3 regions of the Lacticaseibacillus salsurivasis genome follow, and region 3 is predicted to be linked to each of the others. Evidence: predicted binding sites of a transcription regulator. Region 3 holds the regulator's gene; each other region holds the start of a gene.
What was found. The regulator LexA, encoded in region 3, represses DNA repair genes until DNA is damaged. The targets are predictions, from matches to a motif close to CNAACANNTGTTNG.
Positions count from the first base shown of each region.

Region 1 (6,792 bases), on a different contig from region 3:
CACCTACTATGAAGATCAAACCAATATCAAGGAGGTTCATGCATGATTTACTCGATTACGCTCAACCCGTCAATCGATTACGTGATTGCCCTGCCTGACCTTGAACTGGGGCGGGTTAACCACCTCAGTTCAGCGGTGATGCTACCAGGCGGCAAAGGCATTAACGTCAGTCGCATTTTGAAGGCGTTGGGTATTGCCAGCACCGCGCTGGGCTTTAGCGGCGGCTTCACTGGCGCGTTCATTGAGGACCAGCTGGCGCAGCTGCAAGTCGCACATCACCTGACCACCACCGCGGCAGCCACGCGCCTGAACGTTAAGCTACATGCGCAAAGCGAAACTGAGCTTAACGCAGCTGGGCCGCAGATTACGGCGGCCGAAGTCGCAGCCTTCACCTCTGACCTCAAAGCCCGCCTGCAACCTGGGGATGTCGTGATTATGGCTGGCAGCCTCCCGCAAGGTTTGCCGACAAGTTTCTACCGCGACCTCATTCCGATGATTCATGCGGCCGAAGCTGAGTTTGTCATTGACACCACTGGCCAAGCGCTACTCGACACGCTGCCTGATCATCCCCTCGTCGTCAAACCGAATCACCATGAACTGGCCGCCTTATTCGGGGATGACGAATACACAGATCTGCAGCAAGTGGTCACTGCTGGGCGCAAGTTGCTGAAGCTCGGCGCGCAGCATGTCCTGGTTTCCATGGCTGGCAAAGGCGCGCTGATGATCACCGCCGAGCATGCCTACCATGGCACCGTTGCTCCGGGTCAAGTGATCAACTCGGTGGGCGCCGGCGACTCGATGCTCGCCGGTTTCACCGGTACCTTGATGCAAACCGGCGATGCGCAAGCCGCGTTTAAAGCCGGCATCGCCTGCGGCAGTGCCACTGCCTTTTCCCAAGACTTAGCCACCAAGGCTAAAATCGCTGAAGTTGCCGCCACCATCACAATGGAGGAAATCTAAATGGATATTCGTGACTTACTACTCAAAAATGTCATGATCATGGACCTCAAGGCCACCACCAAGGCGGCGGCCATCACCGAAATGGTCACCAAGTACGCTGATGAAGGCATTATCGATGATGCCAAACTCTATCAAGCCGACATTGAAAAGCGTGAAGCAGAGTCTACCACCGGCATCGGGGATGGTATCGCCATGCCCCATGCCAAAGACAAAGCCGTTCAACGCGCCACGGTGCTGTTTGCCAAAAGTGCCGCCGGCGTCGACTTTAATGCCTTAGATGGCCAGCCGGTGCACCTGTTCTTCATGATTGCCGCTCCCGAAGGTGCCAACAACACCCACCTGCAAGCCTTAGCCGCATTGTCGTCGCTGCTGATCAACCCGAAGCTGGTGGCTGCCCTCAAAGAAGCAACTACCCCAGATGAAGTCTTGCAACTCTTTGCTGATGCCCAAGCGGCCAAGGAAGCCAAAGAAGCTGAAGAGGCAGCCGCCGAAGCTGCTGCGGCCCCAGCCGCGGTTGAAACCACGCCAGCAGAAAAGCCGTTTATCGTCGCGGTCACCGCCTGCCCCACTGGCATTGCCCATACTTACATGGCTGAAGCCGCCCTTAAGGAACAAGCCGAGAAAATGGGCGTCGCCATCAAAGTCGAAACCAACGGCTCTGAGGGCGTGAAGCACCTCCTAACCAAAGCCGACATCGCCAAGGCAGTTGGCGTCATCATCGCTGCCGACAAGAAAGTCGACATGCCGCGCTTTGACGGTAAGCATCTAATCAACCGCCCGGTCATCGACGGCATCAAGAAGCCGGAAGAATTAATCAACGACACCTTGGCGGAAAAAGGCCCGATTTTCCACGCTGAAGGCGGCGCGCAAAGCGACGCGGATGATGACGAAAAGAAGAGTACCTGGAGCAGGATTTATGCCGACCTGATGAACGGTGTTTCCAACATGCTGCCTTTCGTGGTCGGCGGTGGGATCATCATGGCGCTGTCCTTCATCTTTGAAAATGCGTTTGGCGCCCAGTCTGGTTGGTTCACTTTCACCAATAACTTAGGGAACTACGCCTTTTCCTTCTTGGTACCAGTCTTGGCTGCTTACATCGCCGTATCAATCGGTGATCGTCCAGCCTTGATGCCTGGGTTTGTCGGCGGTTACATGGCCACCTTGGCTTCCGCTTCAATTGTCAAAGCACAAAATCCGGCTGGGTTTATCGGCGGCCTGGCCGCAGGGTTTATCGCCGGCTGGATGATTGTCGGCCTCAAGAAACTCTTCGCTAAAGTCCCACGCTCGCTGGATGGCTTGAAGACCATTTTGTTCTACCCAGTCATTGGCTTAGCCTTGATCGGCCTGATCATGTTCTTCATTGTTAATCCGATTTTTGCCTTCTTGAATGGCGCGCTGATTGCCTGGCTTGAAGGGATGGGCACTGGTAACGCCGTCGTCGTCGGCGTGATTTTGGCGGCGATGATGAGCATTGACATGGGCGGTCCCTTCAACAAAGCGGCTTACACCTTTGCCATTGGGATTTACCAGGCTTCTGGCTTCAAAGACGGCCGCTGGATGGCTGCCGTCATGATTGGTGGGATGATTCCGCCGCTGGCCATTGCCTTGGCCGCAACCTTGTTCCCGCAAAAATTCACCAAAACGGAACATAGCTCCGCCATGTCCAACTATGTCTTGGGCCTGACCTTTATCACTGAAGGCGCCATTCCCTTCGCCGCCACCGATCCACTGCACATCATTGGGAGCTCGGTCATTGGCTCCGCGATTGCCGGCGGCTTGACGCAAGTCTTCAAGGTCAACGTACCAGCGCCCCACGGCGGTATCGTGGCCTTAGCGCTAACGGATCAAAAACTAGGCTTCATCGTCTCGCTAATTGTCGGCACCGTTATTGCCGGTCTCATCCTCGGCCTCTGGCGGCCAAAAGCAAAAGAAGCTTAACGTTCCCTTTGTCCCTCACTGCTGCGGCAGTGAGGGATTTTTCTGTACCCTGGCGCGGGTGTTTGTCCTCGGTGCGGCCTGCGCGCCCGCCCCTGCCCAACAAAAAGGGCCCGCTGTCACTGGCAGCGGACCCACTCGTTTAATTAGAGCAACCCCAATACCCCGGCCAGTAACAGACTGGCGGCAATCAACGCTAGGCAGTGAGCTGGCTTTGGTGCAACTCGGTCATAAGCACGGTCCTGATCGACTTGATGCTGTCTGCTTGGATGATTCGGCATCGCCATCATGATCATCACTCTTTTCGTTTTATAATTTAAATCTCATTTTAATATCATCATAATAACATGGTTGCCAGAGAAACGAAAGCAGCAAAAAACGCGACTGCATGCAGTCGCGCTAGATTACAGCGATAGTTTAATGGCCTGCGCCACGGCTTTGGACACGCCGGCCGCTTGCAAATCTTCCATGGAAGCGGCTTTGATGCCATTCATCGTTTTGAACTTGCGCAGCAGCTTGGAACGGGTTTTGGGCCCCACCCCTTGAATGGTTTCCAAGCGCGACGCCAACGAATTCTTGTTGCGCAGCTGGCGGTGGAACGTGATCGCGAAGCGATGCACTTCCTCTTGAATCCGTTCCAGCAAATAAAACCCTTGGGACTTCGGATCCAAATCAATCGGCGCGTCAAAATCGCCATAGAGCAAGCGGGCGGTTTTATGCTTATCATTCTTCACCATCCCCGCCACGGGAATCGCCAAGTTTAACTCGTTTTCCAGCACGTCCTTGACGGCATTCATCTGGATTTCGCCCCCATCCATCAGAATCAAATCCGGCATCGCGGCATGCTCCTTCAACAGCCGACTGTAGCGTCGCCTAATCACTTCATAGGTGTTGGCCACTTCATCCGCGCTGTGTTCGTTTTCTGCTTCGGCCAGCTTGTATTTGCGGTAATTCGTTTTCTCGGGCCGGCCATCGACGAATTGCACCATGGCAGACACTGGGTTGGTACCTTGGATGTGGCTATGGTCGAAGGCCTCAATCACATGCCCCGGCGCTAAGCCGAGAGCGGCAAAAATCTCGTTTTGGGCGCCGACCGTGGTGCGGTTATCCAGCTCCAGCAAACGAAACTTTTCATCCAACTTGATTTTCGCGTTTTTGGCCGCCAATTCCATCAAGGCCCGCTTTTCCCCGCGTTGCGGCGTCCGCACTGGCACTTCAAGCACTTGCTCTAGGACATCGTTATCAAGGCCACTGGGCACGAGAATTTCCTTAGGTTTGACGTTGTTCTTGCGATCATAGAACTGCAAAATAAAGGTTTCAAATTCTTCTTCGGCCGTGGTGGCAATCGGAAATAGCCGCGATTCCCGCTTCATCAGCCGCGCTTGGCGAATGAAGAAAATCTGAATCGAAATCCAGCCTTTGTCCATGTAGAAGTTGAAGACATCACGCTGGGTGCGGTCGGTGGAAATGATTTTTTGCTTTTCTACCGTGACTTCGATGTAGTGCAGCTGATCACGGAGCTCTGCGGCACGTTCAAATTCAAGCTTCTTGGCCGCGTTTTCCATCTTTTGCGTCAGCTCTTGCTTCACCCGGCCGGTGTTACCATCCAAAAAGCTGCGAATCTTGGCAATTTGGGCGGCATACTCTTCCTCTGGTACCGTCCGCCAGCAAGCGCCGAGACACTGGCCCATGTGATAATACAGGCACGGCCGGCCTTGGAAACCATTGCAGCGGCGCAGCGGATAGACTTTTTGCAGGAAGTGAATGGTTTCTTGCGCGGCATAGACATTAGGATATGGGCCAAAATAATAGGCGCCGTCTTTCTTGACGTCACCGGTGAGCTCCAACTTGGGATCACGTTCATTGGTGATTTTGATGTAGGGATAACCGGTACCTTTTTTTAGCTTAATGTTGTAGTACGGCTGCCACTTTTGAATCAAAGTAATTTCAAGCAAAAAAGCTTCCTTATCGCTGGAAGTGACAATGTAGTCGAAGTCAGCAATTTCCGCCACCAGCCGTGCGGTTTTACCATCGTGACTGCTTTTGAAATACGAGCGCACCCGATTTTTTAGATTCTTGGCTTTCCCGACATAAATAATCTTGCCATTGATATTTTTCATTTGGTAACAGCCCGGCTCATCTGGCAGCAAGGCTAGCTTATGTTCAATGTGTTCAGACGCCATTCTATCACCTCATTTATTGTTTACAAAACAAACGTTCGCTTACTATTCTAATATTCACTGCGGCATAACGCAACTCAGACGCCGGCATGGTATCATAGCCTTAGTCGTTGATAGAGGATGAGAATCGTGCAAAAACACCGGAAGCGGCCGAACGCCGCGATTAAAAAACGCCAAACCCGCAGCGCAAAAGCCGCTGAATTGGCCAATCTCAAGCACCAGCTTGACCATAATTTAATTGGCCGAACGCCGCGGCGCCGGCCCAGATAATTGACCACTGCCTAGCACTAGTGGTCTTTTCTTTTGCCTGCGCTTTCCGTATACTGGTTAAGTTTGGCGGAGGTAATTATGAAAGAATTTATGGCACTGAACAACAACTTAAAATTACGGATGCTGACGGTCTTCTTGGCCGTCATGCTGTCGAGCTCAATTGGCCCTAACATGACGATTTACTACGCCAAATATTTTGGCGCCGGTTTGACCGGCGTGCTGCTCATTATCGTATCGGTCATGGGCTTCATTGCCGGCCTGTACGGTGGGCATCTCGCCGATGTGCACGGTCGCAAACCCATCATGGTGCTGGGGACAATTTTGACGTTGGCTGGGTTTGCCTTAGCGGCGGTGATGAATTCTCCGCTGGGGCACTTTCCCATGCCAACCTTTTTCGCCTTTTTGATTGCGCAAGTCGGGGCCAACCTCTCTAGCCCAGCCGAAGAAGCCATGGTCATTGATGTTTCAACGCCGCAAAATCGGCGCTACGTCTATGCCCTCATTTACTGGATCATCAATATTTCCGTGATGATTGGCGCCGCGTTAGGCGGGTGGTTCTTCCGGGATTATCTCTTTGAACTGCTGATTGGCATGGGCGTGGTCACCATCATCAACCTGATCATCATCTGGTTCTTCATGTCCGAAAGTTTCACTCCGGATCATGCTGTCTCTGGTTCGGTGTGGCAGGCGGTGCGCGGCTACTGGCAAGTCATAAGTGACCATCGCTACGACTGGTACCTCATCGGCATGGTACTCAGCGGCATGGTCACCAACCAGCTTGGTTTCTACCTTGCCGTGCATCTCGGCGCCGATTTTCACACGGTACACCTTTTCGGGCTGGAAATCTATGGCCAGCGCATGCTGTCTGGCATCACGCTGATCAACACCGCCATCATTATTCCCTTCATGTCACTCTTCACCCGATTGACCAGCAAATGGTCACTGCGCCGGGCCTACACGATTGGGATGGGCCTGCAGACGCTGGGGTTTGCCCTCACCTGCATGCTTAATACTCTGTGGCCAATTGTGATTTGCGCAGTGACTCTCACCATCGGGGAAATGGTCGTGGTGCCGCCGAGTCAAACCCTGCGCGCAGACTTGATGGATCCGGCCAAAATCGGGACTTACTCTGGCGCCTTTTCCGCGGTTTACCCATTGGCTTCGGTGCTGGCTGGGGCCACGGTCACCTTGTCGACGGCCATTGGCCAGTATGGCATGGCCATCCTGTTCTTACTGCTGGGCGGGTGCTCCATCGCGGCGGTGATCCATGTACTGAATTTACCCAAGGCAGCTTGGAATCAAAAAGATCCTGACTGACAAAATGTGAAGTGCAATAGAAAAGTTAGACAATTTAGATTTTGAATTAAGCAATCATGGTTTGTTCCCGGTACTCAACTGGGGTCAAGCCATTTTTGTTTCTCGAAATTCTGACATTGTTAAACCAATC
Region 1 covers NZ_BTTP01000003.1:204,461-211,252, forward strand. Annotated here, with positions in the region: gene AAA927_RS04460 (DeoR/GlpR family DNA-binding transcription regulator) at 1-46, shown strand, start outside; gene pfkB (1-phosphofructokinase) at 43-960, shown strand; gene AAA927_RS04470 (PTS fructose transporter subunit IIABC) at 961-2,898, shown strand; gene AAA927_RS04475 (hypothetical protein) at 3,042-3,185, opposite strand; gene uvrC (excinuclease ABC subunit UvrC) at 3,300-5,078, opposite strand; gene AAA927_RS04485 (MDR family MFS transporter) at 5,424-6,662, shown strand; partial or broken gene AAA927_RS04490 (IS3 family transposase) at 6,709-6,792, opposite strand, start outside.
Region 1: a site for LexA is predicted at 5,103-5,116, ahead of uvrC (excinuclease ABC subunit UvrC). Genes of this name have one in related genera too.

Region 2 (6,792 bases), on a different contig from region 3:
GCTGCAACCAGAGCTGGTCATCTTGCGGGTAAAGCAGATGGAGGGCAATGGCGCGCTGCGGATAGCCATGCGGGTCAAAATGCTGCACCGCCAGCGGGTAATCCGCAAAGCCCACGCCAGGCAGCGCCTGCGCTGGATACTGGTAAAATTCGCGTTGCACCGTCGCGTAATCTTCGGTGCGTTCGCGGGTCGGGGTGTGGTCTTCCAGGTAAATGGCCCGGGGATGAGCGAGCTGGCGCACCCGCGCTTCATTAGGCACCAGCGCCAGCTGCTTTTTCGGCAAAGTCTGGACTTGGGCCTTAGTTTGCACAATTAACAGCGGCGCCGGTTGGCCGTCAAAATAACGGGCCGGCTGACACCACTCATCAAGTGCCGGCACATAGCGCGGCGCTGCTAGCAGACCGTAGTCGCCGGCTTGCGGATTTTGGATGATGAACAAGGGATGGGCGGCGGCACTGAAGGCTTGAGCAACGCTTACCAGCGCTGGGAGGTCCTTGACTGGTTCAATCACTGGGATAATCTGCGGGCTCAGCTGATCTTGTTGCACGGCTTCCCGCAGCGCCAGTAAATCAAACTGGCGGCCGCGAATTAAGGGATAATACTTCATGCCTTGGCCCTCAATGCCGCCAGCTCAGCGCTTAAGGCGTCCACTTCTTCCTGCAGACTGGCCACAGCGGTCGCTTCGATGTCGCCTAGCACCCGGTCATAGAGATTGCTCTCAGGATCGTAGATTTGATAGTGGTCGCTGCGGCGTTTCAATTCCTTCAGGAGCTCATTGTCGCTAAAATGTGCCAGTCCCTTGTCTACCTGTTTGGCCTTTTGCACTTCGCGGTTGAGGCTAGCCATAAAGCGGTCCAACAGCTCAGCTTCTGGCACCTGCAGTTCCTGGTAGCGCGGCGGCCGAGAAATGGTCAGCTGGCCAGGCGTCGTGATGGGCACCGTAGCGGCGGCCAGCGCGGCTTTGGCGAAAGGCTGATAAGTCATCACGCCAATGCTTTGCGGAATTTCGGTTTTGACTTGCTGATAAAGCTTCAGCGGCAAAACAAAATAATTGTAGTGGCCAACAAAGCTGAGTTTGGCCGTGCTGTGAAAGTCGCTTTTGGTCACCTTGAGTTCAAAGCAGCGCCAGGTGCGGGGACTACCACTTTGCATCACTAAGGTGTCCACAATGCCTTGCTCATCTGGCATCGTGACTTCTTCGACGGCAGTGGCGCCTTGCTCTTCCCAGTAAGCATAAAGGGTCTTTTCTAAATCAAGGGTGAGGTTGGTTTTCATCATGGGCCTCCCAGAATTGGGTCAAAACTTGAGCTAAACTATCGACGCCATTGGTCACCTGGGCGTGGGTCCAGTGCGGCGGGAACAGCGGGGCATACCGCGGCCCGGCAAAGCGGCTGTCCGCCAGTAGCACCACCCCGACGTCATGCATGCCGCGAATGACGCGGCCGCCGGCTTGAAGCACATTGTTGAAGCCAGGCAGCTGATAGGCATAGGCGAAGCCATCTTTGCCTTGTTGGTCAAAGTAGCGCCGCAACTCATCGGTTTCTGGATTAAGTCCAGGCAAACCGACCGTGACAATGGCCACCCCGATCAGCTTTGCACCGCCAAGATCGATGCCTTCGGAGAAAATTCCGCCGAGCACGGCAAAACCAATCACTGGCGCGTCGTCATCGCGAAACCGGGCCAGAAAGCTACTGCGCGCCTCGCCGTCCATTTGGCTTCCTTGGACAAGGCAATCTAGGTCTGGATTGGCCTGTTGAAAGGCGGCAGCCACCGTGGTGAGATAGCTGTGCGAAGGCAAAAAGACCAGGTAATGGCCAGGTTTGGTACTGACCATCACCGTGAGGCTGGCAATCAGCGCTGGCAGGCTTTGCTCGCGCAGCCGATAAGTGGGGGTGATATTGGTGGTCACCACCACCTTGAGATTGTCCTGCGGGAAGGGTGACGTGAGGCGATAAGCCAGACTGTTTTCCTGGCCCCCGAGGACATCTTGGTAGTAATTCAGCGGTGACAAAGTGGCAGAAAAGAACACTGCCCCGCCGCCTTTTTGGATGCAGGCGTCAATGAAGGCACTGGGGTCTAGACAGAGCTCAGTGAACACCAGCTGGCCGTCGGTGCTGGCAATTTCGGTTTCGTAAGCCGAATTATAGTAATCGGCAATGCGTAGGTAACTGGTGGCGGCAAAAAATACGGGTAGTACCAAATCCACCAGCGCCTGCTCACGGGCTTCCGGCGGCAGCCCCAGCCAGTCGTGGACGGCAGTGGTGAAGGTGGTGAGTTGACCGATAAAATCATCGAGCTGGTCGCGCTGGAAGGTGAGGGGCTGGGAATCCACACTGAGCCAGGCCGCGTCAAAGGCGGTAATCACTTTGGTCAGGGCGCCTTTAATCGCCGGTAAGCCCTGGCCTTTTTTGGCGTCGAGGCTTTGGCGTAGGCTGGTAAAGTCGCTGTCAGTCACGCTGGCGCTGTACATTTCCCGGGCCCGGGCCACGAGATTGTGGGCTTCGTCGACTAAGAAGAAGTTCGTCGGATCGTCTTCGGCAAAGAAGCGCTGCAGGTACACCGCCGGATCGAATAGATAGTTGTAGTCGCAGATAATGACATCACAAAATAAGCTCACATCCAGCGAGAATTCAAAGGGATCAAGCGTGTGCTTGCGGGCGTAACTTTCGATGGTGGCGCGGGTGATGGCATTTTCGTGGCCCAGGATATCTTTTAGCGCCGGCTTGAGCCGATCATAATAGCCGAGCATGTACGGATTAGTAGTCGGGTCGTCTGGCTCTTCGGGAAACGTAATGGTGTCTTTGGCCGTCAGCGTGATGCTTTTGGCCACCAAGCCACCTTGGGCCAGCAGGGCCATCGCATCTTCGGCAACGTGCCGAGTGCTTTGCTTGGCCGTGAGGTAAAACAGGCGCTGAATGAGCCCGGTGCCCATCGCTTTGATGGCTGGGAACAAGGTAGAAATTGTCTTGCCGGTGCCAGTTGGCGCTTCGACGAACAGTCGGGTGTGGTTGGCCACGGTGCGGTACACTGCGGCGGCCAGTTCGCGCTGGCCTTTGCGGTAAGCTGGGAACGGAAAGGCCAGTGGCTCGATGCTGACATCGCGGGCGGCAATAATATCGCTACGCATTTTGAGCCAGTCACCAAAGTCGTTCAGCAGATCTTGAAAATAATCCGCTAAATCTTCGGCAGTGGCGACTTCGGTGAAGCGCGTGATTTGGTCGGTATTGGTTTGATAGTAGATTAAATCCAGCTCGATTTCAGGTAAATCGCGCTTGTCGCACAGAAAATGGCCGTACACCCGCGCCTGCGCCCAGTACCGATCCTTAGTGTTTTGGGTGACATCGGCCCAATCCCGGGCGGAGGTTTTGATTTCCTCGATGATGACGCGGGCGTGGCTGCTGTCGACCCCATCGGCGCGGCCATCAATGGTGTAGGCGTGATCGTTAACGGTCACGGTTTGGGCGAGGTAGACTTCTTTTTCGTAGTCGGCGTCATGGGCCGCCTGCAGCTTGCGGTGAATCTGAGCGCCAAGCAACGCTGTGTTATTCGAATTGGTGGTTACTGGGTCCAAATCACCAGTCCGCACCGTTAATTCGACTAATTCACGCACCCCAATGCGATCGCTCACGTCTTCACCTCCCGCCGCTAGTTTCCTTCCAGTATAAAACAAGTGTTCGGGCTTTGAAAGCCGGTGCTGGCGGGGACAACTTGAAACCGTATAGCGATTTATTATATGATGGCGACAGTAATCGACGAAGAAGGGTGAATATGGAAATCAACGTCAAGGCGTTTCAAACCGCCATTCAAGAAGAAAACTTCGAACAAATCAACCACTCAGTCACGCCCCAGCAGGCGCAAGCTGACCTCACCGGGGCGCTGGCGCCGGTTTTTGCTGATCTAGAAGCGGCCATTAACGCCGGCAAGCTGATTCAAGCGCAGCTGACCATCACCTCTGAGACGCCAACTTATGTGCGACTCGAAACCGGCGTCATCAACCTGCCGTTTGCGGATAGCAAAAAGGTCAGCAATTTTCTGGATCCTGACAGCATGGCGCCCCTCAAGATCTATTTGATTGTGGCCACGCCGGATTTGAACGCCTCGGATTTGCATATCGACTTGGTCGCCGATGCCGAAACCTATTTGGCTCATCCTAAGGCTAACCAGGCAGCGGTGATTGCCGAGGTCAGCGAAGACCTGGTCCGCATCAAAGCCAACCACGACGCCCCGAAACCGGTGGTTAAGGCCGCACCGGCGAACCGCGCCAAAACCACCGCGCGTAAATCCACGACCCGCAAAGTGACCACCCGCAAAACCACGAAGAAGTCGTCCACGCGCAAAGCCGCAACCAAACGGACTCCTGCCGCCAAAAAGGGGGAGTAGTCCGTGTTAAGTCAAGCGATATTGTTGATTGGTGTCGGGCTGATGGCCGGCATTCTTGGCGCGCTGTTGGGGCTGGGCGGAGGCATTATCATTACGCCAGTGTTGACGCTGATGATGGGCCTGCCGATTCAGTATGCCATTGCCGCTAGCATCATCGCGGTGATTGCGACTTCCTCTGGCGCCACCATTGCCTATTTGAAAGATGAAATGCTGAACCTGCGCGTGGCCATGTTCCTAGAAATTGCCACCACGGTCGGCGCGGTGCTCGGTGCCGTATTGACTGGCCTGATTGATGGCCAGTTCCTCTACTTCCTGTTTGGTGCTTTGCTCCTGTTTTCGGTGTACAACATGATCAGGAAAATGCTGATGAAGCCGGAAAACATCAAAGCGCCCACCCCTGACCCTGCCGCTGAAAAACTCAAGTTGAATGGCGCGTACTTCGACAAGGCCCAGGGCAAAGAGGTCAATTATCAAGTCACCAACGTGCCTGGTGGTTTTGCCATGATGTTTGGCGCTGGGCTGGCTTCTGGCCTGCTCGGTATCGGCTCCGGGGCATTCAAGGTATTGGCGATGGATACCATCATGAAAATGCCGCTGAAGCCTTCCACTGCGACCTCCAATTTGATGATGGGGGTTACCGCCGCGGCCAGTGCCACGGTGTACTTCTTCAATGGTAGCCTGCGGCCAGAAATCGCCGCACCGCTGGCAGTGGGGATTTTGGTTGGGGCCACTTTGGGCACGCGGCTGATGCAAATCATGCCAACCAAGGTACTACGGCTGATTTTCATTCCGGTGATTGGCTACATGGGCCTGCAAATGCTACTTAAAGGATTCGGGGTGAGCATCTAATGGACAATGAGGTCAAAAAAGAAACCCAAGATATTGAGCTCATCATCGGCCAGATTTTACGCATTGGGGTCATCATTGCCGCCGCCGTAATCGTGATTGGATTGGCGTTGCTGTTGATTACCGGCCAAAGCGGCTATCCGGCAGGGGTGCATCCCAGCAAGCCGGGAGCGATTTTGCAAGGTGTGATTGCGTTTAAGCCGTACGCCGTGTTGATGCTGGGCTTGTTCCTCTTGATCCTGACGCCGGTGCTTCGGGTCGTGGTTTCGATTTATGCGTTCATCAAAGAAAAAGACCATCTCTACGCCTGGATCACGACGATTGTGCTGGTGATTTTGGTCATTGCGATGGTGATTGGATACTTAGGTTAAACTGACGCTGGCTCTAGTTGATGGAGCTGGCGTTTTTTGTTTGTTTTGGGGAGGGCCGCAACGGCAAGCGGGATGGCGCCGGGTCGTGTTGGTCCGGCTGCGGGGGACGGCTGGAGCCATAGGGCGGTCTCCAGCCTCAACTTTGAGCCGACCATCGCGCTGGCGCGCTCCGTGTCGTCTCAAAGTTGCCCCCAGTTAGCCCAGGAGCTGCCTGCTATGCAGTCACCTCGTGGGCCAACTGTTTCGCGGCTGGACCACCCCGCCCCTCTGCCGTCCCGCCTGCCGCCGCTGGAGAACAGTAATGGCTTCAAATTAAAACTCCACAATCTTGCGCTTGGGTGAACAATTTTTGCAGTGCTCGGTGTTGCACTGTTATTCGGTTTGAACGTGGAGAGTTAGATCCAAGCCATCAACGTATTCGCTACCGTTATCGAGCGGGTGGTGGTGATGGGCGGAGCTTGTGGTACGCGGCTAGCAGTGAGCCGATGAGGACTGGTCAGACTGCGCTTTTTAGGCTGACCAGTCCTCATCGCGGCAATTCTAGAGACTCAAGAGAGCGAAGCGAGTTGAGGCTCTATAATTAGGTGCGAGACCGTGTTTTGGCTCGAACCGGCCGCACAGCAGGCCGCACGCCCCAAGCGGAGCCCGGCGCCGCCACCCGTGGCCGATTGACGCCGCCGCGAACTCGTGTATCATAAATAATAATCAACTATCAGAGCATAAAATGAAATTCGTTCACATAAGGAGTCACTATGAGTAATTTTAGCTATCAAGTATTTCGGGCGGTGGTCGAGAAAGGAACCTTCATTCAAGCCGCGGCGAGCCTGAATGTCACGCCCAGCGCCGTCAGCCACAGTGTGAGTCAGCTGGAAACAGACCTGGGTTTTCCCTTGTTTATCCGCAACCGTACAGGCGTGGCGTTGACGCCAGACGGGGCGAAGGTGCTGCCGACGGTGCAGGCGATTTTGAATCTGGAAGATCAACTGGCGCAAATCGCCGATAACATCAACGGTCTGAATACTGGGCGGGTGCGGCTGGGGGCCTTTTCCTCAGTCTCAACCAACTGGCTACCGGGCATTATTCAAGCCTTCAAACGAGAAACTCCAGCAGTGGCGGTCTCGGTCATGCAAGGTGGGTTCAACGAAATTGGGGAGCAAGTGCGCACCGGGGCTGTGGATATTGGTTTTTCCTTGCT
Region 2 covers NZ_BTTP01000005.1:14,505-21,296, forward strand. Annotated here, with positions in the region: gene AAA927_RS05470 (sce7725 family protein) at 1-607, opposite strand, end outside; gene AAA927_RS05475 (hypothetical protein) at 604-1,275, opposite strand; gene AAA927_RS05480 (ATP-dependent DNA helicase) at 1,253-3,628, opposite strand; gene AAA927_RS05485 (hypothetical protein) at 3,769-4,380, shown strand; gene AAA927_RS05490 (sulfite exporter TauE/SafE family protein) at 4,384-5,229, shown strand; gene AAA927_RS05495 (DUF1634 domain-containing protein) at 5,229-5,597, shown strand; gene AAA927_RS05500 (LysR family transcriptional regulator) at 6,350-6,792, shown strand, end outside.
Region 2: a site for LexA is predicted at 3,664-3,677, ahead of AAA927_RS05480 (ATP-dependent DNA helicase). Genes of this name have one in related genera too.

Region 3 (6,792 bases):
GGTGAGCACAATCTTGCCGACCTGATGGCCCGAGGTGAGCTGCGTCAGCCCTTGCTTCAACGTGGCGACCGAAATGGGCTGCAAGGTCGTGGTGGCACTGGCGTCAAGCAGGTTAGCCGCGGCCAAGGCTGCCAGCTGTGATAGGATGTGGCCCTGACTGGCGGTATTGAAATCATAGTCCGTTTTGGCAAACATGAATTCAAAGTCCAAACTGGCGGCTTTACCCTTCAGCGCCGTGACGTCCAGTGGCCCTTGCGGCGTGACCAAGGCGCCGACATGGCCGAAGGGGGCGACGACCTGACTGGCGAGGGCCAGGTAGGGTTCGGTGGCGTACAAAATTGCGACGCCATCAAATGCGGGCTGGGCGGCAAGCGTGGCCGCTAAATCCTGATGATAGTCTAGCGGTTGATCCACGCCATGCTGCCTTAGCCATTCAAAGTTTCGCGGACTGGCGGTAGCACTGACCGTCAAGCCGGCCCAATGTGCCAGTTGGCTGAGCATGGAGCCGACCCCGCCGGCCCCATTGATAATCAGCAGACGCTGGCCTTGATTGGCGAAGGCCTCGGCGTGAAAACCCATTTTTTCAAACAATAACTCCCAAGCGGTCAGTCCCACCAGCGGCAGGGCCGCAGCAGTTTGATCAGACAACCCGGCCGGCACAGCGGCAATCAACGCCGCCGCAACCGCCTGATACTGCTGCCAGCTGCCGGGGCGCTTGGTAGTACCGGCGTACATGACCCGCTGGCCCACCGTAAACTCGGTAACGGCAGGGCCACAAGCCACAATTTCACCGGTAGCATCGTAACCGAAAACCCGAGGCGTCTTTTGCTTGGGCAGACTGGCGCGCATTTTTTCGTCCACTGGATTCAGAGAAATCGCCTGCACTTTGACGACCACATCAGTAGGCGCTGGTGTCGGCATCGGTAGCGATACTGCGACGAGGCTCTCAGCGTCTTCCAAGGGGCGGCCTTCATAGGCAGCAAAAGCAAGATTATTGGACATCGAATCGACCTTTCTATCGGGCAGCCGGCAAACATTCTCGGCCACATTCTTGACTCACTATGTCTATGGTAACTGTTTTCTGCTAAAATGGAAAAAACGAGAAAGAAGGCTTCTTGATGCCAGGCAAGCACGAAAGCACAGAAAAAAAACATACCACGTGGTGGATCAACGGAATCTTACTGGTGTTCGGCGCGCTGTTCACGGGGTTTGCTTGGTACGCCACTAATCCCAAAACCTTGGTGGCTCAAGTTAGCACTGTCAGCTTCGGCTTTGGCTTGGTGGTCCTGATTGGCCTCTTGGCTTATCTTGACGATCGGCCATTCACTCGCTTCGGCCGCTTTGCGGTGGATCTGCTGGTGGGCCTAGCGATTGTGGTCTTGATGTACGTCTTCATGATTGGCATCACGGTGTATTGGCAAGTGATGGCCATTGCCGGTGGCATCGTGTTGCTGCTGGCGGCGTTGTTCGCCATTCGCAAACCCGTCAAAGCTAAGCCCCATCGGCTGACCCGGGATATTGATGAACCAGAAGATGAAACGCCAATTGAATAAACCCAAAAAAATTCCGAGTCAATCGACTCGGAATTTTTTATTGGACTTGTTGGATTTTGATTTCGATGGCTTCAGGCACCCGCGGCCGCAACACGTTGAACAGGGTCTGCAGATCTGAGCGGAAGGTCAAGCGGATGTAGCGCCGCGGTGAGATCCCGAAAACCCCGACCACGAGGCTTTGGCCGTTCGGCAGGGTGAGGGGCGTCAAGGTGACCCCGACCAGCTTGGTGTAGGGCACGACGCGGGCAAAAATGCCAACATTAATCAGGCGCGTGGGCGTGAGACCGGTGCTGCCGGACATCACGGTGAGCGTGATGAAGGCGGCGATGAAGACAATGTACCAGATATTGGCAATGCCAGTGGTTAAAAACCAAAAGCCCAGCACCACTGCCATGAACAGTTGAAAGGTGCTGTATGAAGCCCGAAAGTCGATGCGACTTTGCCAAAACAGATAGTAGCCGCTCAAGGCGAGCAGGGCGACGTCAAGTAAAATTAGGAATCCATTCATTTTTCAGGGCCAACTTTCTGTGTGATGGTTTGCGGCGATTCTTTCGGGTACAAGCCAGAGACTTGTTGATACCAGCGGAACAGCCTCGTTACAATGATCTTAAGCACTGCGAAGCCGGGGATGCCGAGAATCACGCCGAGCAAACCGAACATGTTACCAGCAGTAAGCAGCACCACGACAATGGTGATCGGGTGCATCTCTAGTTTACTCCCCATGACAAATGGTGAAATTAACTGGGTTTCCAGCAGCCATTCGACGAAGAATACGATGATGACCGCGATGAACATTTTAGGGCCTTGAATAGCGCCCATCACCAGTGCTGGAATCATGGCCACCGCAGAGCCGAAGTACGGAATCAAATTGAGCGGCCCGGCCAGCAACCCGAAAATCAACCCATAACGCAGGCCGATCACCGTGTAACCGAGCATAAAAATCATCGCGACAGCCATGGCGACGGTTAACTGCCCTTGCACGTAAGAGCCGACTTTGAGGTTCATTTCATGGAGCATATCGCCAATGCCCCGGCGCTGGCGGGTTGGCACGAGCTGGAGAATCATCGGGGTAAACTTGTTGCCTTCTTTAAGCATGAAGAACAGGACGATCGGGGCCGTGGCAATGGTGACGACGACATTGCCCACCGCGCCGACAATGCTACTCAATGAATTCAAGGTGCCAGAGAGAATAGTGGAACCACGGTTGGACAGCCAGGACTTGATCTCATTGGCGAATTGGTTGATGTCTGATTGCGAGAAGATGTTTTGCTTATCATTGAGATCAGTGAACCACTTGAGGCCGCTTTCCCAATAACTCGGCCAGGCCGCCACGAAGCTGCGCACCTGGGCCTCGATTGGCGGTACCACCCGCACAATCGCTAGGACAATCAGGCCAATCACCACGACGAAGACCAGCAGAATGGCGAGCATGCGTTTCAACCCGCGCTTTTCCAGCCAATTCACGATGGGATTGAGCATGTAGAACAAGATCCCAGCCAAAATGAACGGCGGCGCGATGATGCCAAGAAAGTTCACGGCTGGTTGCAGCAGCCAAGCGACTTTGGTGAAGATCCACACCGCTAGCAGCGTCAGCACCAAATCGAAAATCACCACAGCGAATTTACTATCTAAGAACCGGTGATAGAACCAAGAATTTTTCTTTTCCATTCCGGCTTCCTCCCTCTTGCTTATCAGTTTTATCATACCGAAAAAGCGGCGTGAAAGCGAATAGGACGCGGGACTGATTTTATCCGCCTTTCCCCTTGATGAATCTTTACATTACTGCTGTTGTTTGTATCGAAGAAACGCTAAATCCCCACTTCCCGGCTTTAAGTGTAAATTGTTAGATACAATAACTTTACAAAAGCCGAGGTTTCGGTATAATAGGGAGTATCAAATCTCGCGGGGGAGGGAAACACAATGTCACTGAAGATGTTAAAGTGGAGTTTACGGGCACTGACCGTGCTGACTGTCGTTTTGCTGTTCACCAATGCTGCTGCAATCGGCATCGGTCTGATGGCAGTCGATCTGATTGTCGGCGGTCTGTATCTCATGCATAAGTCGGCGTGCGACCGCCGCCAAATGCACCATTTAAGCTTAATGCACCGGCTGTAAAAGTCGGAAGCCGTTGCCAAAATTGGCAGCGGCTTTTTTGTTGGCACAGAATGCCGATATGACGCGATTTTTCCCTTGCAAACACGCGTTCGCACTGTTATGATGAAAGAAACTAATGAGCGGAGGCGGACGGCGATGCCATCCCAAGCAAGTCAGAAACGTTGGAAACAGATCCTGCAAACCATTTACGAATCAATCGATGGCCGCGGTTATCCGCCGACGGTGCGCGAAATTGGCAAGGCCGTGGGCTTGAGTTCCTCAAGTACCGTGGCGGCTTATTTGGAAAAGCTGCTGGCGGAAGGCTACATTGCCAAGGACCCGGCTAAGCCGCGGACGCTGGAAATCACCAAGGCTGGCCGGGAATACATTGGGGTCGGCGAAAGCGGCATCCCGATTCTCGGGACCGTCGCCGCTGGGGTGCCGATTACCGCCATTCAAAACGTCGATGACTATTTCCCGGTGCCGGATGACATTCCGTATCCTGCCGACGAACTTTTCATGTTGCGGGTGCAAGGGAATTCGATGATCAAGATTGGTATTTTGAATGGCGACCAGATCATTGTCAAAAAGCAGGAAACCGCCGAAAATGGCCAGATTGTGGTGGCCATGACGGCGGAAGACGAGGCCACCGTCAAGCGGTTCTATAAGGAGCCTGGCCGCGTACGGCTGCATCCTGAAAACGACATGATGACGGACATGTTCTTCGATGATGTCACGATTTTAGGCGTGGTCGTCAGCTTGTACCGCCCAGCGCTCATTTAAAGCCAAATTAAAAAGGCCGCATTTGCGGCCTTTTTGCGTGGACTAAAGTTGTTGGACCAGCGTCATCAGAATCGGAATCACCACAATCGAAAATAATGTGGTGGCAGACACGGTGATGGCTGCATTACTGCTATCGGCACCGTAGAGCTTCGCGACCACTGGGGCGTTGGTCATGACCGGCATCGCGGATTGCAGAATGAAGACTTGTTTCATCAGGAGCGGCACTGGTGCGAACACGACTAGGGCATACATAATCAGGGGTGCAAAGATAAACCGACCGCTGAAGACGCCGAGCAGTTCCTTGTTGATGCGGATGTTTTTGAGTCCCGCTTGGTGCATGGCAATGCCGATGAAAAACATGGAGCCGGGAATCGTCAAGTCACCGACATAAGTAAGGGTGGCGGTGAGAAAACTTGGCAGTTGCACCCCAAGCAGTACCAGCACCACCCCGACCATAAAGCCCAGCAGCGGCGGTGAGAAAACTTTGCCTAAGGTCTGGCGCCAATCGAAGTGGGCGGCTTGCTGGCCGTCTTTTTGAATCAGGTACACCCCTACGGTCCAGAAAATGGTGGTGTTGGCCATGTAGTAAACCAGCACATAAGGCAGACTTTTCGGCCCGAACAAGGCCATGTTCACCGGCAGGCCAATGAACACCGTGTTGGAATTGAAAAACATCGACTTGAACAACCCGCGTCGTGCGCGCGGCACGGCCAAGGCCTTGGCCACCCCAAACGATAAGCCGAACAAAATGGCCATCGACAGCACGGGAAAACGCAGGTCCGGTAGCAGGCGAGCTAGTTCGCGGGCGGTGAAGCGACCACAAATGGTTTCGACCATATAGGCTGGCAGCGCCACTTGGGTCACGACTTTCGCAATGATGCGACTGGAGCGGTCATCGAACCAGCCGCGAGCCGTGAGCGCGTAGCCGAGCGCCACCAGAATCAGAATTTCACTCACGCCACCTAAACTTGATAAAAATGCAGTCAACCAGAAGACTCCTTTGATGTAAAACCGGCCCTGTGGTAGCGGCCGGCGGGTTTAAAGCTGAATTAAGGTCTGAATCGGAATATCAAATGATTCGACTGGCCACTGCGGCGTTGCGAAGGCCATCACACTTGGCACTAAGGCGACGGTGGGGCCTGCATACTGGGCCAAAAACCGATCATAGTAGCCGCCGCCAAAGCCAATGCGGTAATGGTCTTTCAGGCTAAACCCGATCCCAGGGACAATCATGAGGTCAGGGTTTTGGTTGACCAACGCCGCATCATAAGGCGGCTCCGCCAGTCCGAATTTGCTCGTGATCCGGCCGGCAGGGCCAGGGTCCGGTAAAAAGGCCATTTGCCGTTTGGGCATCACCCGCGCCAGCAGAATCTGCTTACCGGCCTGTTGTGCGGCGGCCATCAGTGGCGCCGTGGCCACTTCCAGCGGGGAGCTGACAGTGGTGGCAATCGTCTGGGCTTGTTGCCACAGTGCGGTGGCCATGAGCTTGCTCAGCAAAGCAGCGCTTTCGGCTTGCGTTTGCGCTGCGGCCGCTTTGAGCCGAGCGATTTGGCCAGGGCGGAAGTCATTTTTGTCAGGCATTGGCGAGCTTCTCCTTCAGGTAGGCGGTGAGGACCACCGCATTGTTGTGCGCTTCATCTTTCGCGCCGAACAGCAGGAGCACCGGCTGCTTGGCCGCCTGCGCCTTGACTACAGCGATTAACGCTGGCGTATCAGGATTGGCGTCGAGCTCAGCGGTGTAGCGTTGCTGGAATTCAGGAAACTTCTCGGGATCATGCCCAAACCATTTGCGTAATTCAGTGGAGGGGGCAATGGTCTTGGCCCAGTCGTCGAGGCGGGCATTGACCTTGCTGATGCCGCGCGGCCAGACCCGATCCACCAATAAGCGAAACCCTTCAGGCTGTTCGTGACTATAAATCCGAACCGGAATAATCGTCATGTTTTTCCCTTCTTTCTGAAAATACCTTACCCCTTGATTAAAGGCGCTTCAGCCATGAACGTCAAGTCAGGGCGATGAAAATTGACATGCGGGGATGGCGCAATAATGGATCGTCGTTCGCTTACAGTGTTTGCGATTGCCGATTTAGCTTGAGCCGCATCATTAAAAATAGTTTTCAGTCTGCCTGCGCATGTTATGCTGGCGTCCTGATTGGCCTAAAAATCCCATTTCTCCAGGGTATGGATACCCTGAACAAATGGGATTAAGTGTTGGCTGCGCTTACGGTTCTATTCTTCTCGACGATCTTTTAAATCTAATCTGTTTTTAGGCGGTGATTAACAGCTTCAATTTTAGGCCAAGGCCTGCTGCATAGCGATTAAGCGTGCTCAGAGATGGAACAGAGTCCAACCGCTCAATTTTGGC
Region 3 covers NZ_BTTP01000014.1:13,994-20,785, reverse strand. Annotated here, with positions in the region: gene AAA927_RS09580 (alcohol dehydrogenase catalytic domain-containing protein) at 1-1,002, opposite strand, end outside; gene AAA927_RS09575 (hypothetical protein) at 1,119-1,553, shown strand; gene AAA927_RS09570 (hypothetical protein) at 1,591-2,061, opposite strand; gene AAA927_RS09565 (AI-2E family transporter) at 2,058-3,221, opposite strand; gene AAA927_RS09560 (hypothetical protein) at 3,474-3,668, shown strand; gene lexA (transcriptional repressor LexA) at 3,804-4,430, shown strand; gene AAA927_RS09550 (AEC family transporter) at 4,473-5,417, opposite strand; gene AAA927_RS09545 (5-formyltetrahydrofolate cyclo-ligase) at 5,469-6,011, opposite strand; gene AAA927_RS09540 (DUF488 domain-containing protein) at 6,004-6,369, opposite strand; gene AAA927_RS09535 (helix-turn-helix domain-containing protein) at 6,694-6,792, opposite strand, start outside.